DNA from 2 places in the Variovorax stachyos genome. Region 1 is predicted to be linked to the other one. Evidence: riboswitches for the same ligand, from Rfam matches in the RefSeq annotation. Region 1 holds a riboswitch; the other holds the start of a gene.

What was found. Region 1 has a riboswitch for thiamine pyrophosphate ahead of thiC (phosphomethylpyrimidine synthase ThiC). Riboswitches for the same ligand answer to the same signal wherever they lie in the genome.
Region 2: linked by a shared signal. The riboswitch ahead of ACMGEZ_RS03630 (purine-cytosine permease family protein) and the one ahead of thiC (phosphomethylpyrimidine synthase ThiC) in region 1 are both predicted to bind thiamine pyrophosphate.

The regions. Positions count from the first base shown of each region.
Region 1 is NZ_JBLFFN010000001.1:42,874-51,756, reverse strand. Features, by position in the region: gene ACMGEZ_RS00255 (HAD family hydrolase) at 1-617, opposite strand, end outside; gene thiC (phosphomethylpyrimidine synthase ThiC) at 824-2,707, opposite strand; TPP riboswitch at 2,786-2,892, opposite strand; gene ACMGEZ_RS00245 (rhodanese-like domain-containing protein) at 2,920-3,897, opposite strand; gene ACMGEZ_RS00240 (DUF3047 domain-containing protein) at 3,900-4,742, opposite strand; gene ACMGEZ_RS00235 (YchJ family protein) at 4,953-5,381, opposite strand; gene ACMGEZ_RS00230 (helix-turn-helix transcriptional regulator) at 5,481-6,215, shown strand; gene iaaH (indoleacetamide hydrolase) at 6,303-7,715, opposite strand; gene ACMGEZ_RS00220 (acyl-CoA dehydrogenase family protein) at 7,913-8,883, opposite strand, start outside.
Region 2 is NZ_JBLFFN010000002.1:81,243-90,125, reverse strand. Features, by position in the region: gene ACMGEZ_RS03655 (leucine-rich repeat domain-containing protein) at 1-958, shown strand, start outside; gene ACMGEZ_RS03650 (leucine-rich repeat domain-containing protein) at 1,125-2,444, shown strand; gene lgt (prolipoprotein diacylglyceryl transferase) at 2,604-3,437, opposite strand; gene ACMGEZ_RS03640 (LysR family transcriptional regulator) at 3,504-4,439, opposite strand; gene ilvD (dihydroxy-acid dehydratase) at 4,536-6,230, shown strand; TPP riboswitch at 6,283-6,394, shown strand; gene ACMGEZ_RS03630 (purine-cytosine permease family protein) at 6,478-7,800, shown strand; gene thiD (bifunctional hydroxymethylpyrimidine kinase/phosphomethylpyrimidine kinase) at 7,745-8,590, opposite strand; gene ACMGEZ_RS03620 (FAD-dependent oxidoreductase) at 8,641-8,883, shown strand, end outside.

The sequences.
Region 1 (8,883 bases):
GCGGCGCGCAGTGCCTCGGGGCCGCTGTGGCCCAGGTCGAAGGGGCTGTAGCCGAAGACGGTGGCGCCGGCCGCCACGCCGGCGGTGGCACCGGTCACCGTGTCCTCCACCACCGCGCAGCGCGCCGGGTCCACGCACAGGGCCGCGGCCGCCGCCAGGTAGACGTCGGGCGCCGGCTTGGAGCGCGGCGTCTCGTGGCCGCTGAATATGCGGCCCTCGAAGGCATCCAACAGGCCGATCTTCTCCAGCTGCAGCCGCACCTTGTGCCGGTCCGCGCCCGAGGCGCAGGCGATGCGGCCGGCGGTGCTCGCGTGCAGGCTGCGCACGGCGGCGGGCGCGCCGGCGATCTCGACCAGTTCGCGGTCGAGTGCCTCGTTGCGCCGCGCCCGGAACTCGGCCAGCCACTCGGAGGTGACGGTGAAGCCGGTCATGGCCTCGATCAAGGCGGTCTCGTCCTTGACGGCCTTGCCGGTGAAGATGCGCATCGAATCCTCCACCGTGAGCGCCCAGCCGAGCTCGCCTAGCATCTCGGCGAGCACGCGGTTGGTGATGGGTTCTGAGTCGACGAGCACGCCGTCGCAATCGAAGAGGACGGCGTCGAAGGGGATGGAAGGCATGGGGCGATCGTAAGCAATACGCCCCCACGCTCTGTCACTTCGTGTACTCGCTGCCCCCCGAGGGGGCTGAGTGCCGCGGCTCCAAGCCTGCCTGCGCAGGCTTGGACGGCACGAAGAGCCGTCGCGTCTCGCGGCGGCGCGACCTGCAAGGTCAGGCCGCCTTGGGGCGGCCCGGCGCCGGCCTGATCGCCCCCATGCCGCCCACTTCAGCTCGACCGGATCGGGATGTACATCTCTCCGCCCGCCGCCTTGAACTCGGCCGACTTGCCCGCCATGCCGTCGACCACCGCCTCTTCCTCGGCGAGCCCGCGCTGGGCCGCGTACTCGCGCACCTCCTGCGTGATCTTCATCGAGCAGAACTTGGGGCCGCACATGGAGCAGAAGTGCGCCACCTTGCTCGAATCCTTGGGCAGGGTCTCGTCGTGGAATTCGCGCGCGGTGTCGGGGTCCAGGCCGAGGTTGAACTGATCCTGCCAGCGGAATTCGAAGCGTGCCTTGGACAGCGCATCGTCGCGCGCCCGCGCGCCCGGGTGCCCCTTGGCGACATCGGCCGCATGGGCCGCGATCTTGTACGCGATGATTCCCTGCTTCACGTCCTCGCGGTCCGGCAGGCCCAGGTGCTCCTTGGGCGTCACGTAGCACAGCATCGCGGTTCCGGCCCAGCCGATCATGGCGGCGCCGATGGCGCTGGCGATGTGGTCGTAGCCCGGTGCGATGTCGATGGTCAGCGGGCCCAGCGTGTAGAAGGGCGCCTCGTGGCAATGCTTGAGCTGCTCGTCCATGTTGGCCTGGATCAGGTGCATGGGCACATGGCCGGGGCCTTCGATCATGGTCTGCACGTCGTGCTTCCAGGCGATCTGCGTGAGCTCGCCCAGCGTGCGCAGCTCGGCGAACTGGGCCTCGTCGTTGGCATCGGCGGCGCAGCCCGGGCGCAGGCCGTCGCCGAGCGAGAAGCTCACGTCGTAGGCCTTCATGATCTCGCAGATGTCCTCGAAATGCGTGTAGAGAAAGCTCTCGCGGTGGTGCGAGATGCACCACTTGGCCATGATCGAGCCGCCGCGCGACACGATGCCGGTGCGGCGATCGGCCGTGAGGTGGATGAAGGGCAGGCGCAGCCCCGCGTGGATGGTGAAGTAGTCCACGCCCTGCTCGGCCTGCTCGATCAGCGTGTCGCGGTAGATCTCCCAGGTGAGGTCCTCGGCCACGCCGCCGACCTTCTCGAGCGCCTGGTAGATCGGCACGGTGCCGATGGGCACCGGGCTGTTGCGCACGATCCAGTCGCGGGTCGTGTGGATGTTGCGGCCGGTGGAAAGGTCCATCACGTTGTCGGCACCCCAGCGGATCGCCCACACCAGTTTCTCCACCTCCTCCTCGATGCTGGAGGTAACGGCGGAGTTGCCGATGTTGGCGTTGATCTTGACCAGGAAGTTGCGCCCGATCGCCATCGGCTCCACCTCGGGATGGTTGATGTTGGCGGGGATGATGGCCCGGCCGCGCGCCACTTCATCGCGCACGAACTCGGGCGTGATGAGCTTCGGGATCTGCGCGCCCATCGGGTTGCCGGCTAGGCGCTTCTCGCGTGCGGCATCGGCCAGGTATTCGGCCATCCATTCGCGCTTGCCGTTCTCGCGCAGGGCCACGTACTCCATCTCGGGCGTGACGATGCCGCGGCGCGCGTAGTGCATCTGGCTCACGTTGCGGCCGGACAGCGCGCGCCGGGGCTGGCGCTGCAGCCCCGAGGCGGCGCCACGCAGCTCGGCGAGCTTCTGGGCATCGCGGTCGGCGTGGGTGGCGCCGTCGTCGAGCATCTGGCGCATGCGCCCGATGTAGGGCTCGGTGTCGTTGCGCTCGGCGATCCAGGCGCCGCGCACGCTGGGCAGGCCGCGGCGCACGTCGATGTCGGCGGACGGGTCGGAGTAGGGGCCGGAGGTGTCGTAAAGCGAGACCGTCTCGCCGTTGGTCAGGAGCACGTCGCGCACGGGTACGCGCACATCGGGGCGGCGCGGGCTCGCGATGACGCTCTTGGTCGAGGCGGGGAAGGGCTCGCGCGTGAGCGTGAGCAGCGAGGCGAACTTGTCCGGGGCATTCATGCGGGGCACTCCTTCAGGTTGGATGGGTGCTCCGCAATCGCTCCGGATCGGCGCGGCGGAAAGGGAGGGTTCCGTGGCCGGGGGAGTCGCAGCTCTTCTTACGCTGGTATGAACCAGTTCAAGTTCGCGGGTTCGGCCGCTTGGCCATCTCAGTACGCATCGCGCGTACACCCCGGAGCGGGGCCGATTCTAGGCCCCGTGCGCCAGAATCATCAAGCGGCATGTGCGGCGACGTCCCGCGCGTCGACATCGAGCGGGGCCGGCTCCGAGGCCAGCGCCTCTGCGGCGGCCCAGGCCGCGATGCCGCCGGCGAGCACGCGCACGCGCGGCAGGCCGGCCCTCGCCAGGAGCCGCGCCGCGGCGATGGCGGTCTCGTCGTTCGGGCAGTCGCAGAACACCACCACCTCGCGCGCCGCCTGGAGTTCGGCGAGGCGGTCGGTCAGCTCGCGGTACGTGATGCCGACGGCGCCGGGCACGGCCCGGTCGTCGATCCTGCGCGAGTCGGGTGAACGCAGGTCGACCACCATGAGGCGCGCGCCCGCGGCGAGGGCCTCGCGCAGCGCGCTGACCTCGATGTGCGCAATGTCCTCGGCCTGCCGCGCGATACGGCGCTCGCGATAACGCCAGGCAACGAAGATGGCCAGCAGCAGCGTGCCCACCAGTGTCGCCGTGAGGCCGACATTGGACATCACCGCCAGCACGTCCTGGATCGCGGCATGGAACAGCCCGCCGAGTGCCAGGAAGCCCAACGACCAGATCACCGCCGCGAGCGTCTCGTAGGCCATGAAGCGCGCGTTCGACATGCCCAGGGCCCCGGCCATCGGCGGCGCCACCACCGACACGCCCGGCACGAACTTGGCCGCGATCAGCGACAGGCCGCCCCAGCGGCCGAGAATGGACTCGCTGCGCCGCACGCAGTTGTCGGCCGACAGCGAGACGCGGCACAGGAAGCGCATCACGCGGTAGCCCCAGCGGCGCCCGGCCAGGAACCAGGCGCCGTCGCCGAGGATGTTGCCCAGCACGGCGGCAAGCATCACGGCAATGAAGGACAGCTGCCCGGCGACGGCGAGCCCGCCGGCCACGACGAGAAAAGGCGCGGCCGGAACCGGCGCGCCCAGGCGGGTCGCCAGCGTGGCAAGGAAGACCACGGCAGCGCCCTGCGCGGAGAGAAGAGCGATGAGATCGTTCATCGCTATTCCGCCGTGCCGGCGCGCGCCGGCGGGAGTTGGACCCCGGCACTGCGGGTCGCTGGAATGCCGCGCAGGTCGATGTCCGAGAAATAGGCCAGGCCGTGGCCTCGGGTGTTGTCCGCGTCGGCCGAGACCGCGACCGCGACCACGTCGGGCAGGGTGTCGCCGGCCTCGTCGCCGAAGGCGCGCTTGTAGTCGGCCAGCAGGTTGCGGCGCTCGCTCACGTAGGCCGCCGGGTTGGCCGCGGCACCTGACTCCAGCACCACCATGCGCATGCGCTGGGTAAAGGCGTTGACCAGCGCGGTGCCCTTGGCTTCTTTCTTGTCCCACACGTAGCACAGCGCCTCGCTGGGCACCTCTTCGCCGGTGGTGCGGCGCGCCAGCGCCAGCCGCGTGCGCTCGCCGAAGGACAGGCGATCGGCCGGGAAATCGAAGAAGACGCAGAGCTTGGCGGCGCCGTCGTCGCCGGCGCGGGTGCGCAGGTTGGCGTCGTCCACGAAGGTGTCGACGCGCCAGCGCCAGGCCAGCGTGGTGGAGGGATTGAGCGGCACGCGAGTGGCATGCACGAGGTTGCCGTAGGACTGGTCGGCCTCGACCTTGAGCACCTTCTGCGCGCCCTCCTGGACCACTTCGAAGCGGGTCGGCGCCTTGTTGGGCAGGCTGGTGAAGCGCCAGGGCTGGGGCGCCTGGGCACCGCTTGCGGCGGAGAAGGGGGTGACCGCGGCCTGGTCCGCATGTGCGGCCGGGGCGGCGAGCCAGAGGGCGGCAGCGGCGATCGGAGCAGCCAGCACCGCGCCGATCCAGCGGGATGCGGTCGGGATGATCGTGCTGTACTTGGTCGCCATGGGGTCCTCGGGGTGCGGTGCGTGCTGGGTACTGGGTGGTGTGCTGTCTGAGCCTGAGGGGAGTGTGGGGGCCGGAGCGCGCCAGATAAAGTAGCCAAAAGGAATCGGACTGTCGCCGAATCGCGCACAATGCGCGGCCTTGCTATCAAATCCGTAGCGAGCAATGCAGGCTGCGCCACACAGCCTTGGTATTTCAAGCGCAGGAACGATTCAGCGCATCACCCCGTCGATGTAGTACCAACGGAGGAGATCGCCCTCGCCTTTCTCGCGCACGAAGCGGCTGCGCTCCGCCAGCCGGGTGGCCGCGCCCGATCGATCGCGCTGGCGCGCCACGAACTCGACCTCGGCATGGCTGGCATCTGTCGCGACATGGGCACGCACCTCCAGGCCCAGCCATTTGACGCCGGGCTCGAAGTCGAGGCGATCCGGACGGTGCGAGGGATGCCAGGTCGCCAGCAGGTAGTCGGCCCGTTCCCGCACGAAGGCGGTGTAGCGCGAGCGCATCAGGGATTCGGCGTCGGGCGCCGGCGTTTGCGCGAAGTCGTCGACGTAGCGGCCGCAGCATTGAGCGTAGGGCAGGACGGCGCCGCGGCGGTCGCGGCGGCCACAAGGGCAGGGATCGGGCTCGGGTCTGGGCATGGGGGCGTGGCGGGTGCAGGCATTGTGCAACCCTGAATCGCCCCGATGGCGCGCTGCTTGCCCGCACTCTAGGCTCCGGCACGGACGAGGAGAACGGCCATGTATCTGAAGGCTTCGGAACAGCACGCGCTGCGCGGCATCTTCGCGCTGCTTGCGGAGGACCAGGGCGAGCGCGAGATCCGCGAGCGCCTGGGCTGGGCGCTGCTGGACTTGCTGCGGGCGGACCAGTTCGCCTCCTTCGTGTGGGATGCGGACAGCGGCACTTTCGGGAAGCGCGTTGCGCTCAACATGGAGCCGAGCAACCTCGACCGCTATGCGCAGTGGCACCAGCATCACGATCCCATCACCTTCGTGCTGCAGTCGCGCCGCCGCGCCACCCGCGTGACCGAAGTGATGCCGCAGCGCACGCTGATGCGCAGCGCCTTCTTCAACGACTTCCTGTCGCGCGACGGCCTTCACTGGGGCATGAACCTGCATGCATTCGAGGGCGAGCACGCGCTAGGCGACCTGCGGATCTGGCGGCGCCGCGGCCGCGGGGACTTCGGCACGCACGAGACCGCGCTGCTGGATCTGGTCGAACCGGCCTTCATCGGCGCCTTGCAGCGCGCGCAGCGAAAGGCCTCGCCGGCCGCCGCGCGCGAGGCTGCCTGGTCCAGCCTGAGTGCGCGCGAGCAACAGGTCGCACGAGCGGTGTGCGAAGGCCTGACCGACAAGGAGATCGCGCGGCGTGCGGGTGTCGGCGTGCCGACCGTGCGCACCTATCTGCGGCGCATCTTCGGCAAGCTTGGCATCGAGCGACGCTCCGCGCTGGCGGCGTGGGTGCCGGGGCGCTGAGCCTTCCGGGCCGCACGCCAGCAGCGCGGCAGCAGGTCCTGCAACGATCAACACTTTTTCTTCGGCGCTCCGGCGGCGCCGTGCCGACTACTTCGGCGGAGGCAAACGCCCCAGGGCCCCCTCGACTGCGAGCCCCACCGCCAGCAGCCGGCGGTCGCTGCCCGCCGGCCCATCGAGTTCCAGCCCCACGGGCAAGCCGCTCGATGCCCCAAGCCCGGCGGGCAGCTGCAGGCCCGGGATGCCGGCGTTGCTGCCGGGGTCGGTGTTCTGGATGAGGAGGCCGAAGTTCTCCACGCTGCTGGACTCGGGCGTGGCGGCCAGCGCCACGCGCGGCACGGTGGGGAAGACCAGCGCGTCGAGCCGGTGTTTCGTGAACGTGTCGCGGTAGAGCTTCTGCAGGGCCGGACGTGCCTTGCGCATCGCGTTGTCGTAGGCGGGCTTGGCATCGACCACGCCCTGCGCCGCCGGCAGCTTGCGCGGCAGCACCAGGCCTTCGAAGGTGCTCTTGACGTCGGGGCTGGCAATGCCCGCGGCCACCTGGCCGATGTCGACGCCGGCACGGTACTTCGCGAGGTAGCTCGCCAGGTCGTCATGGATCTCGTACAGCGCGACAGGAAAGCTGACGGCGCTGTTGAGCTCGGCCAGCCTGGGCATCTCGACATCGACGAGCGTGACGCCCGCGCCGCGCAGCTTGGCCAGGGCCGCATCGGTGGCACTGCGGGTGTCTTCGTCGAGGTTGGCATAGAACGCCTTCGCGACGCCCAGCCGCACGCGCTTGAGGTCCGCAGGCACCACCGGCGTGCCGCCGGTGATGACGCGGTCGAGCAGCGCCAGGTCGGCCACCGAGAGCGCCATCGGCCCGGCCGTGTCGCGCGTATGAGAGATCGGCACGATGCCCTGCTGCGAGTAGCGGCCCATGGTGGGGCGCAGCGCGGCGCAGCCGTTGAAGGCGCAGGGGATGCGCACCGAGCCGCCGGTATCGGTACCCAGCGCGGCGGGCGCCATGCGCGCGCCCAGCGCTGCGCCGTTGCCCGAGGAGGAACCGCCGGCGATGCGCGTCGTATCGTAGGCATTGCGCACGCCTACCTCGGGCCCGGTCTGGAAGGCCGGGTTGTAGCCGCTCACGCCGAAGGCCAGCTCATGCATGTGGGTCTTGCCCAGCACCACGGCACCGGCGGCGCGCAGCTTCGCTACCACCGGCGCATCGGCGCTGGCGATGAAGCCCTTGAGCGCGGGCGTGCCGGCGCTGGCCGGCAGGCCTTGGACCTGGATGTTGTCCTTGATCGCCACCGGCAGGCCATCCATCGGCTTGCAGGGGCCGCCGCGGCGGCGCGTCGCATCCGCAGCCCTCGCGGCCTTGAGGGCCCCTGCCTCGTCCAGCGTGATGAAGGCATTGAGTTGCGGCTTGGCCTTGGCCTGTGCGAGATAGGCCGTCACCAGTTGCTCGCTGGTCAGCGAGCCGGCGCACAGGCGCTGCGCAGCTTCGCTGGCGGTCAGCATGGCGAGGTCCAGCGGCGCACCTTGCGCACCCGCGGATGAAGCGAGGGCAGCGGCGCACAGCGCGAGCGTGGCGGTGCGGACGGACGATGCGCGACGGTCGAGGGACATGACAGACGCCTCCGTGAAACGAAGACTCGATGGTGCGCCGCCGCGCCGTGCCTGTCTGTCATCCGTATCGATGACGCCGCGACAGCGCTTCAGGCCAGCGCTCGATGGATCAGCAGCTTCTGGATGTCCGACGTGCCTTCGTAGATCTGGCACACGCGCACGTCGCGGTAGATCCGCTCCAGCGGAAAGTCGTTGACGTAGCCGTAGCCGCCCAGCGTCTGGATGGCCGCGCTGCAGACGCGCTCGGCCATCTCGCTGGCGAACAGCTTGGCCATCGCGGCCTCCTTCAGGCAGGGCAGGCCCGCATCGCGCAGGCTGGCCGCATGCCAGATCAGCTGGCGCGCCGCCTCGAGCTGGGTCGCGCATTCAGCGAGCCTGAAGCCCACCGCCTGCTGCTCGAAGATCGAGCCGCCGAAGGCCTGCCGCTCCTTGGCGTAGGCCAGCGCCACCTCGAAGGCGCTGCGCGCCATGCCCACGCTCTGCGCGGCGATGCCGATGCGGCCGCCCTCCAGCGCGCCGAGCGCGATCTTGTAGCCCTCGCCTTCCTGGCCGATCAGGTTCTCGGCCGGGATGCGGCAGGCGTCGAAGTTGATCTGCGCGGTGTCGCTCGAATGCTGGCCGAGCTTGTCTTCGAGCCGGGCCACCGTGTAGCCGGGCGCGTCGGTAGGCACGATGAAGGCGCTCATGCCGCGCTTGCCCGCGCCCTTGTCGGTGACGGCGATCACGATCGCGACCTGGCCGTTCTTGCCGCTGGTGATGAACTGCTTGACGCCGTCGATCACCCAGCCGTCCGCATCCTTGCGCGCGGTGGTGCGCAGCGAAGAGGCGTCGCTGCCGGCCTGCGGCTCGGTCAGGCAGAAGGCACCCAGCATCTGTCCCTGCGCGAGCGGCTGCAGCCACTTCTTTTTCTGCGCCGCATTGCCGTAGCGCATGAGGATGGCGTTGACCGGGCAGTTGGTGACGCTGATCGCAGTGCTGGTGCCGCCGTCGCCGGCCGCGATCTCTTCGAGCACGAGGGCCAGCGTCAGGTAGTCGAGGCCGGCGCCGCCGTCCTCCTCGG
Region 2 (8,883 bases), on a different contig from region 1:
CTCCCCAAAACTGAGCGAGTTCCACCTTGACTCCAACGCCGACATCGACATCGACGATGAGAAGCATCGCTATCTCGCCACCAAGCTCTCCGACAGCCATGCCTCCACGCTCCAAAAGCTGACGCTCAGAGCCTTAAGAGATGAAAAATGCGTCGCGCAATACATCGACCTGTTAAAGAAGGCGAAAGCGCTCACACACTTGGATCTTTCCGGGAACCCCCTGGGCCCGGACACCTGTAAAGATCTGTGGAAGGCTCTCCAAGACAAATCCACTTTGACCAACCTGTCGCTCGCAGGTTGTTGGCGAAGCATGAGCGACACATCCGATTGGAAGGACCTCGCCAGGCTCGTCAAGCTACCGAGCCTTGTCAGCCTCGATCTCTCGCGCAACAAATTCCCCTCGTCGATGGGGCCAGTGCTGATGGCAATGCGGGGCCACCCAAGCCTGCAGCATCTCAACCTCAGCGGTTTCAGTATGACCAATGCGCTCATCACCTTCGGACTGCCCGCCATTCTGGAGAACAACAAGACGCTCGTCTCTCTGCAACTGCCGCCCTTGGACGACAGCGACTTCGCACCCTTGGTCGAGGCCATGAAGCAGAACCAAATGCTGCGGTCCCTGCCCATCCCGGAGATCGAGCGGTGGTGCTCCACGACGTCAGCGGAGGAATCTCATCAGCTCTATCCCAACTATCTGGCCCTCATGGGGCAGATCTCGCTCAACCGGAGAGCCTGGGAGGAGGAAAGGTTCGCGCTCATGGAAGGCGGCATGAAGGTCGTGCTGGGCGGGCTGGGCCGCACCGATCCAGGGAATGTTTTTCAAGAGATCGCCCGCTATGCAGCTGGTCATGTGGCCATCGAGGGAGATGGCAACCAAGCCATGACCCTGAGCCTCCTCAACAAGAAAGCGAACGAGGAAGGCCAGGCAGCACTGAAGCGGCTTCAAGAAGAGAAGTAAGTCGGGCGTCCAGCAGTTTTCATTCCAGATCTGCATCCGCAGTCATTGCAGGGCGCCGCACACGCGGACCAGAGCCCGCGCGTGGAACCATTCCTCTCGCTGAGGTTACCCAGTGGGTCCTCTGCATCGGCGGAGACATGTCCAACACCAGCGGAAGAAAAATGCCATGAATTCCACCGGCCATAGCAATTGCGACTACGGGCCGAAGCGGGGAGTGCCTCCTCCAGAGCATCCACGTCCCCGCTTTGACGAGCTGTTCAACAAGTTCCACATGAATCCGCAAGCCTTGAGTGAGGGCGAGTCGAGCGAACTTGTCCGCAAATGCATGAAGCGTGGCGACTGCCAAGCGCTGGGCAAGGTCCTGGCGAAGTTGCCCCTGCAGACGCTGCACATTGAAGACATCGCAGGCGAGAAACCATGGTTGGATTTGCTGAGTGCCTTGCCGAAAGACTGCTCGATCAGGCAGCTGACTCTGCGTCGCAACTACTTCGACGACTGCACGGGCGCGCTCCTTCTGGAGACCCTGGGACAAATGCCCGAACTGAAATCCCTGCGCCTCCTAGGCTGCACCTTCCGCGAAGTCGTCAACGAGCTGAGTTGTCGGGCCTTGCCCCATCTGCAGGACTTGCACATTGAGGACACGCAGAAACCCTTCCCGCTGTTGCAGGCGGTTCTCAATCCCGCGGTTTCGCAAGTGAGCAAGCTTCATCTTGTCAAGGACCTTGGCATGGACGACAACGATCATGCCGCCCTCGCCAAGATGCTCGGCGCTCAAGGCAAGCTGCGCGACTTGGCACTCAGAAGGTGGCCGGCACCCTTCCGAACATTCCAGGACTCGCTGAAGCACTACGTCCGATTCCTGGCGATGGCGACAACGACGCTGACACATCTGGATCTTTCCTGGAACCCACTGAGTGGAAGCAGCTGTGGCCTCCTGTCGAAGGCGCTGCGAGACAAAACCACCCTGATCAGCCTGGCGCTCGCGGGCTGCTGGCCGAAAGACGACGGTGTCAACTGGAGTCGAGTAGGAATGATGGCCACTCTGGGCGTTGTCCATCTCGATCTCTCCTACAACCAATTCCCTTGGACGTGTGCATCGACGATGTTTTCACAACTGGGGCACACCGAAAAACTTCAGCATCTCGATCTCTCCAGTGCGGATATGGAACGCATAGGCTTGAGATGCCTGGCCTTTCGGCTTGAGAAGTTGAAACTTGCTTCTCTGCGCCTGCCGTTCATGTCGGACGCTGACTGCGGTCTCTTCGTCGACGTCATGAAGTCGAACCGATCGCTGCGATCCCTTGAGATCGGGAACTTCGAGAGAAATCGCCCCAATATGAAGGAGGAGGAATTTCATCGCTCCTTTGAAAACCATCTCGCCCTCATGACCTTCGTCGATCGCAATCAGCGGGAATGGAATGACACAGTCCTCCCGCGTGGCACGGAGGTATTGCTGGGCGACATGACGCGCGTCGATCCGGAATGAGATCCTGCTCCCCGCCGTGTGAACCCCGGAATCGCCAAGCATGCAGCTCAATGGGCGCTCGCCATCGATGACAAGCATGCCAAGGTCGAGACGGTCTTGATTCTGCTCAACAGACAATCATCGGGAGAAGCATGCGATGGCCGCGCCCCCTGGGCGCGATCAGCCCGGCCGGCGCGCTCCGTAGGCCGGCTGCGCCGCCGGCGCGCTGGCATAGAGCCACACGCCGAACAGCACCATCGGCACGCACAGCCACTGCCCCATGCTCATATTGAGCGCCAGCAGGCCCAGGAAGTCGTCGGGCTCGCGAAAGAACTCTGCAATGAAGCGCATCACCCCGTAGCCGATCAGGAAGACCGCGGAGACGCGGCGCTCGCGCCGCTCCTTGCGCGCATACAACCAGAGAATCACGAAGAGCAGCAAGCCCTCGAGCAGGAACTGGTAGACCTGCGACGGATGGCGCGGCAGCATCGAGCCGCTTTGCGGAAACACCATGCCCCAAGGCAGATCGGGGCTGCTGAAGCGCCCCCACAGCTCGCCGTTGATGAAGTTGCCGACCCGGCCCGCAGCCAGTCCGGTGGGCACGCAGGGCGCGACGAAATCCATCACCTGCCAGAAAGGCCGCGAACGCGAGCGCGCGAACCAGCCCATCGCTGCGATCACGCCGATCAGCCCGCCGTGGAAGCTCATGCCGCCCTGCCAGACGAAGAAGATCTCCAGCGGATGCGTGAGGTAGTAGCCGGGCTTGTAGAACAGGCAGTAGCCCAGCCGCCCACCGACGATCACGCCCATCACGCCGAGGAAAAGAATGTCTTCCAGGTCCTTGCGCGTCCAGGCGCCGGGCCCGGTGATGGAGCGGAAGGGCTCGTGCCGCAGCCGGCGCGTGCCGAGAAAGTAGAAGAGCGCGAAGGCGGCCAGGTAGGTCAGGCCATACCAGTGGATCGCGATCGGCCCGAGCTGCAAGGCCACGGGGTTGATCTGGGGGTACATCAGCATCGGGCTATTGTGCCGCGCGGTTTTTGCGCGCCTGCGGCAGCGGCGGCCGTATCCGTGGGGTCATTGTCATGGCGAACCGTTCGCGGCGATGAACTGCACGAAGCGCGCGAGCGCCGGGTTGGCGCCGGCGGCGGGCCAGACCAGGCTGGTCTCGCCGGCCGGCAGCACGGGCGCCCGGCGCCGTGCGGCCGGTGCGAACTCGGCGGCAGCGCGGTAGACCACGCCGGCACGCCGGAACTGCGTGACGCTCTCGGGCACCCACGCCAGGCCCAGGCCGCCCCACACTAGGTTGACGATGGTCTGCATCTGGATCGCCTCCTGCGCCACCTGCGGCACACGACCGGCCGCGTGATAGAGCCCGAAGATCGCGTCGTGCAGCGAGGGCACGATGCGGCGCGGGAAGATCACCAGCGGCTCGGCCAGCGCCTCCGCCAGCGGCAGCTTCGGGCGGCGCGCGAGCGGATGCCGCGCCGGCAGCGCCAGCACCAGCGGCTCCTCCGACACCGGCAAGCGCTCCAGCCCCGGCGGCGCAAAGCCGGGTGAATGCAGCATCAGGCCGGCATCGATCTCGCCGCGCGCGAAGGCCTCGAGCTGCACATCGCCGGTGGCCTCGACCAGCTCCAGCGCGACCTCCGGGCACTGCAGGCGGAACTCGCGCACCCAGGCCGGCAGGCGCTCGAAGCCGATGGTCGAGACGAAGGCCAGCCGCACGCGCCCCAGCTCGCCGGCGGCGGCCGCGCGGGCGCGACCGGGAAGCGCCTGCGCGCGCGCCAGCAGCTCGCGCACCTCCGGCAGCAGCGCCTCGCCGGCCGGCGTGAGGGCGACGCGGCGGCGCGTGCGGTCGAAGAGCACGACACCGAGCGCCTTTTCCAACTGGGCGATGGCCTGCGTGACCGGCGGCTGCGTCATGTGCAAGCGCTGCGCCGCGCGCCCGAAGTGCAGTTCCTCGGCGACGGCGAGGAACTGGCGCCAGGCGCGCAGCTCGATGGAGGCTTCTCTCATACACCGAGCATATCAATCGCCCTTGAAAATCGGATTGGAAGCAATCAGTCAATCGTCCGATACTTGCATTCCCCGATTCCCACGAGCAGAGACACGATGGACACCAAGACTATCCAGATCAACCGCCGCAGCGCCAACATCGTCGAAGGCAAGTCGCGCGCGCCCAACCGCTCCATGTTCTACGCGATGGGCTACGAGGAAGGCGACTTCAAGAAGCCGATGGTCGGCGTGGCCAACGGCCACAGCACCATCACGCCCTGCAACTCGGGCCTGCAGAAGCTGGCCGATGCCGCCATCGCCGGCATCGAGGAAGCCGGCGGCAATGCGCAAGTGTTCGGCACGCCCACCATCTCCGACGGCATGGCCATGGGCACCGAGGGCATGAAGTACTCGCTGGTGAGCCGCGAGGTGATCTCCGACTGCATCGAGACCTGCGTCGGCGGCCAGTGGATGGACGGTGTGCTGGTGGTCGGCGGCTGTGACAAGAACATGCCCGGCGGCCTGATGGGCATGCTGCGCGCCAACGTGCCGGCCATCTACGTCTACGGCGGCACCATCCTGCCCGGCAGGTACAAGGGCCAGGACCTGAACATCGTGAGCGTGTTCGAGGCGGTGGGCCAGAACGCCGCCGGCAACCTGAGCGACGAGGACCTGAAGGAAATCGAGAAGCGCGCCATTCCGGGCACGGGCTCCTGTGGCGGCATGTACACCGCCAACACCATGAGCTCGGCCTTCGAAGCGCTCGGCATCTCGCTGCCCTACTCCTCCACCATGGCCAACCCGCACGACGAGAAGGCCGAGTCGGCCAAGGAGTCGGCCAAGGTGCTGATCGAGGCGATCAAGAAGGACATCAAGCCGCGCGACATCGTCACGAAGAAGGCAATCGAGAACGCGGTGGCGGTGATCATGGCGACCGGCGGCTCGACCAACGCGGTGCTGCACTTCCTGGCCATCGCACACGCGGCCGGCGTGGAGTGGTCCATCGACGACTTCGAGCGCATGCGCAAGAAGGTGCCGGTGCTCTGCGACCTGAAGCCCAGCGGCAAGTACCTGGCCGTCGACCTGCACCGGGCCGGCGGCATCCCGCAGGTCATGAAGATCCTGCTGAGCGCCGGCCTGCTGCACGGCGACTGCATCACCATCACCGGCCAGACCATTGCCGAAGTGCTGAAGGACGTGCCCGACCAGCCGCGCGCCGACCAGGACGTGATCCGCCCCATCTCGAACCCGATGTACGCCGAGGGTCACCTCGCCATCCTCAAGGGCAACCTGTCGCCCGAGGGCGCGGTGGCCAAGATCACCGGCCTGAAGAACCCGGTCATCACCGGCCCGGCGCGCGTCTTCGACGACGAGCAGTCTGCGCTGCAGGCCATCCTCGACGGCAAGATCGTGGCCGGCGACGTGATGGTGCTGCGCTACCTCGGCCCCAAGGGCGGCCCCGGCATGCCGGAGATGCTCGCGCCGACGGGCGCGCTGATCGGCGCCGGCCTGGGCGAGAGCGTGGGCTTGATCACCGACGGCCGCTTCTCGGGCGGCACCTGGGGCATGGTGGTCGGCCACGTGGCGCCCGAGGCGGCGGCCGGCGGGACCATCGCCTTCGTCAACGAAGGCGACTCCATCACCATCGACGCGCACGAGCTGAAGCTCGAGCTCAATGTGCCCGAGGCCGAGATCGCCAAGCGCCGCGCGGGCTGGAAGCCGCCGGCGCCGCGCTACACCCGCGGCGTGCAGGCGAAGTTCGCCTTCAACGCCTCGAGCGCGAGCTCTGGCGCGGTGCTCGACAAGTTCTGATCCGGTCTCCGGCGACCGGCCTACAATGGCCCTCGCTTCGCCAGACCGACTGAAGCAACGCTAGGGGTGCCGGCCCGCGGCCCAAAGGATCGCAGGCCGGCTGAGAGAGTCCCTTTGAACCTGACTGAGGTAATCCTCGCGCAGGGAAGCTGGTCCGGCGGCCGCCGCGTCTTTGTCTCCTCTCGCGCGGTGGTCCCGCCGCCGTGGCCTCGCCCACCTGCCAAACACTTTGCAATGGAGCAAATGGATGGCAATCACTTCCGCCGAAAGCAATGAAGCACTGACGCCGCTCGCCGCGAGCAGCCGCGTGTTCCGCTGGCACGACCACCTGTCGCTGTGGTTCAGCCTCGGCGTGGGCCTGCTGGTGATGCAGATCGGCGCCTACCTGGTGCCGGCGGTCGGCACGCGCGACGCCGTGCTCGCGATCGTGCTGGGCTCGTGCATCGGGGCCGGCCTGCTGGCCTGGACCGCACGCCTGGGCTGCGAAAGCGGCCTGGCCAGCGCCGGGCTCATGCATGCGACCTACGGCAGCGCCTTCGCGCGGCTGCCGGTGGTGCTCAACATCGTGCAGCTGATCGGCTGGACCACCTTCGAGCTCGTGATCATGCGCGAGGGCACGCAGGCCATCGGCAAGCAGGCCTTCGGCTGGTCGCTCGAGGGCAGCCTCGGCAGCCTGCTGACCACGCTGCTGTGGGGCGCAGTGCTGCTCGCGCTGCTGGCCGGATCCATGGTCAAGCTGGTGCGGCGCTTCGTCAGCCGCTTCGGGTTGCCGCTGGTGCTGCTGTCGCTGCTGTGGCTGAGCTGGCAGTTCGCGGCACAGCTGCAGGCGAAGGGGCTGGAGGCCTTCTGGGCGCGCCCGGGCAATGGCAGCATGGGCCTGTTCAGCGCACTCGACCTGGTGATTGCGATGCCCGTGTCCTGGCTGCCGCTGGTGGCCGACTACGCGCGCCACGGCAGGCGCAGCACGGGCGGGCTGGGCGGCGCCTTCGCCGGCACCTGGGTCGGCTACGCGCTCGCCAACATCTGGTGCTATGGCCTGGGCGTGATGGTGGCGAGCACGGCCGAGCCGGGCAGCAACCTGGTAACGGCCCTCCTGCTGGCTCAGGGCGGGCTGGTGGCGCTGGGCCTGATCCTGATCGACGAGCTGGACAACGCCTACGGCGACGTCTATTCGGGCTCGGTCTCGGCCCACAGCCTGAAGCCGCGCTGGAGCGTGAAGCGCTGGGGCCTGGCGCTGGCCGTGGTGTGCATCGGCTTCGCGCTGGTGCTGCCGATGCACACGCTGGAGCCGTTCCTGCTGCTGCTGAGCTCGGTCTTCGTGCCGCTCTACGGCGTGATCCTCGGCCGGCTGGGGACCGGCGAGGCGCCCGCCACCTCGGGCACGCGCCGCGTCGACCTGGGCGCCGCGCTGATCTGGATCGCCGGCATCGCGGTCTACCACGGCTGTGCCAAGTGGGCGCCCCAGCTCGGCTCGGCCCTGCCCACGCTGGCCTTCACCTTCGCGCTGGCCTGGTTCACGCGCCAGGCAGCGGCAGGCGGACCGTCGGCACTGGCGCAAAACCGTGGTTGAGGGGTCCATGGCCCGCGCCGATCTTCACGTCCGCACCGGCCGCCATCGCGGCCACGACGTAGCCGCGCGCGCGTTCGACCGCCTCCGGCAGCGCGTAGCCCAGCGCCAGGTGCGCGGCGATGGCCGACGACAGGGTGCAGCCCGTGCCGTGCAGGTTGCGGCTCGCGATGCGCTCGGATGCAAGGCGCAGCCGCTCGCCAGTGGCTTCGGCCAGCAGGTCCACCACATCGTTCCCCGGCAGGTGCCCCCCCTTGAGCAGCACGGCGCGCGCGCCGAGCGCGAGCAGCTCGCTCGCCGCATCGTCGAGCGCGTCCACGCCCGGGATGGCATGGCCGATCAGCAGCGCCGCCTCGTCCAGGTTGGGCGTGACCACGGTCGCGCGCGGGAACAGCTCGCGCACCAGCACCTGCACCGTCTCGGCCGCGATCAGCCGGTCGCCGCTGGTGGCGACCATCACCGGGTCGAGCACCACCTTGTCGAGCTTGTAGTGGTCGATGGCCCAGGCCACCACCTCCACCACCTCGGGCGCATGCAGCATGCCGAGCTTGACGGCGTCGACACCGATGTCCTCCACTACCGCCTGGATCTGCGCCTTGAGGAATTCCGGTGGCACGCCGTGGATGCCGGAGACGCCCAGCGTGTTCTGCGCGGTCAGCGCGGTGATCGCCGTCATGCCGTAGCAGCCCAGGGCCGAGAAGGTCTTGATGTCGGCCTGGATGCCGGCGCCGCCGCCGCTATCGGAACCGGCGATGGACAGCACGCGGGCATAACGGGAAGTTGCTTGGGTCATGCCGAAAATTATGGTCCACGCCATCGCGGGACCCGCCGGAGGCCATGTCGATGACGACGCGCGAGGCTCTTCCATTCGCCTCGGCCGCGATCCTCGGCGCCGGGCTCATGGGCCGGCTGTTGGCGGTGGCGCTGGCGCGCGCGGGCTGCCGCGTCGAGCTCTTCGATGCCGGCGGGCCGCAGGCCGATGGCGCGGCGGCGCGGGTCGCCGCCGCCATGCTGGCGCCGCTGGCCGAATCGGCCGTGGCGCCGCCTTCGGTGGTGCGCATGGGCCGCTACGCGCTGGCGCGCTGG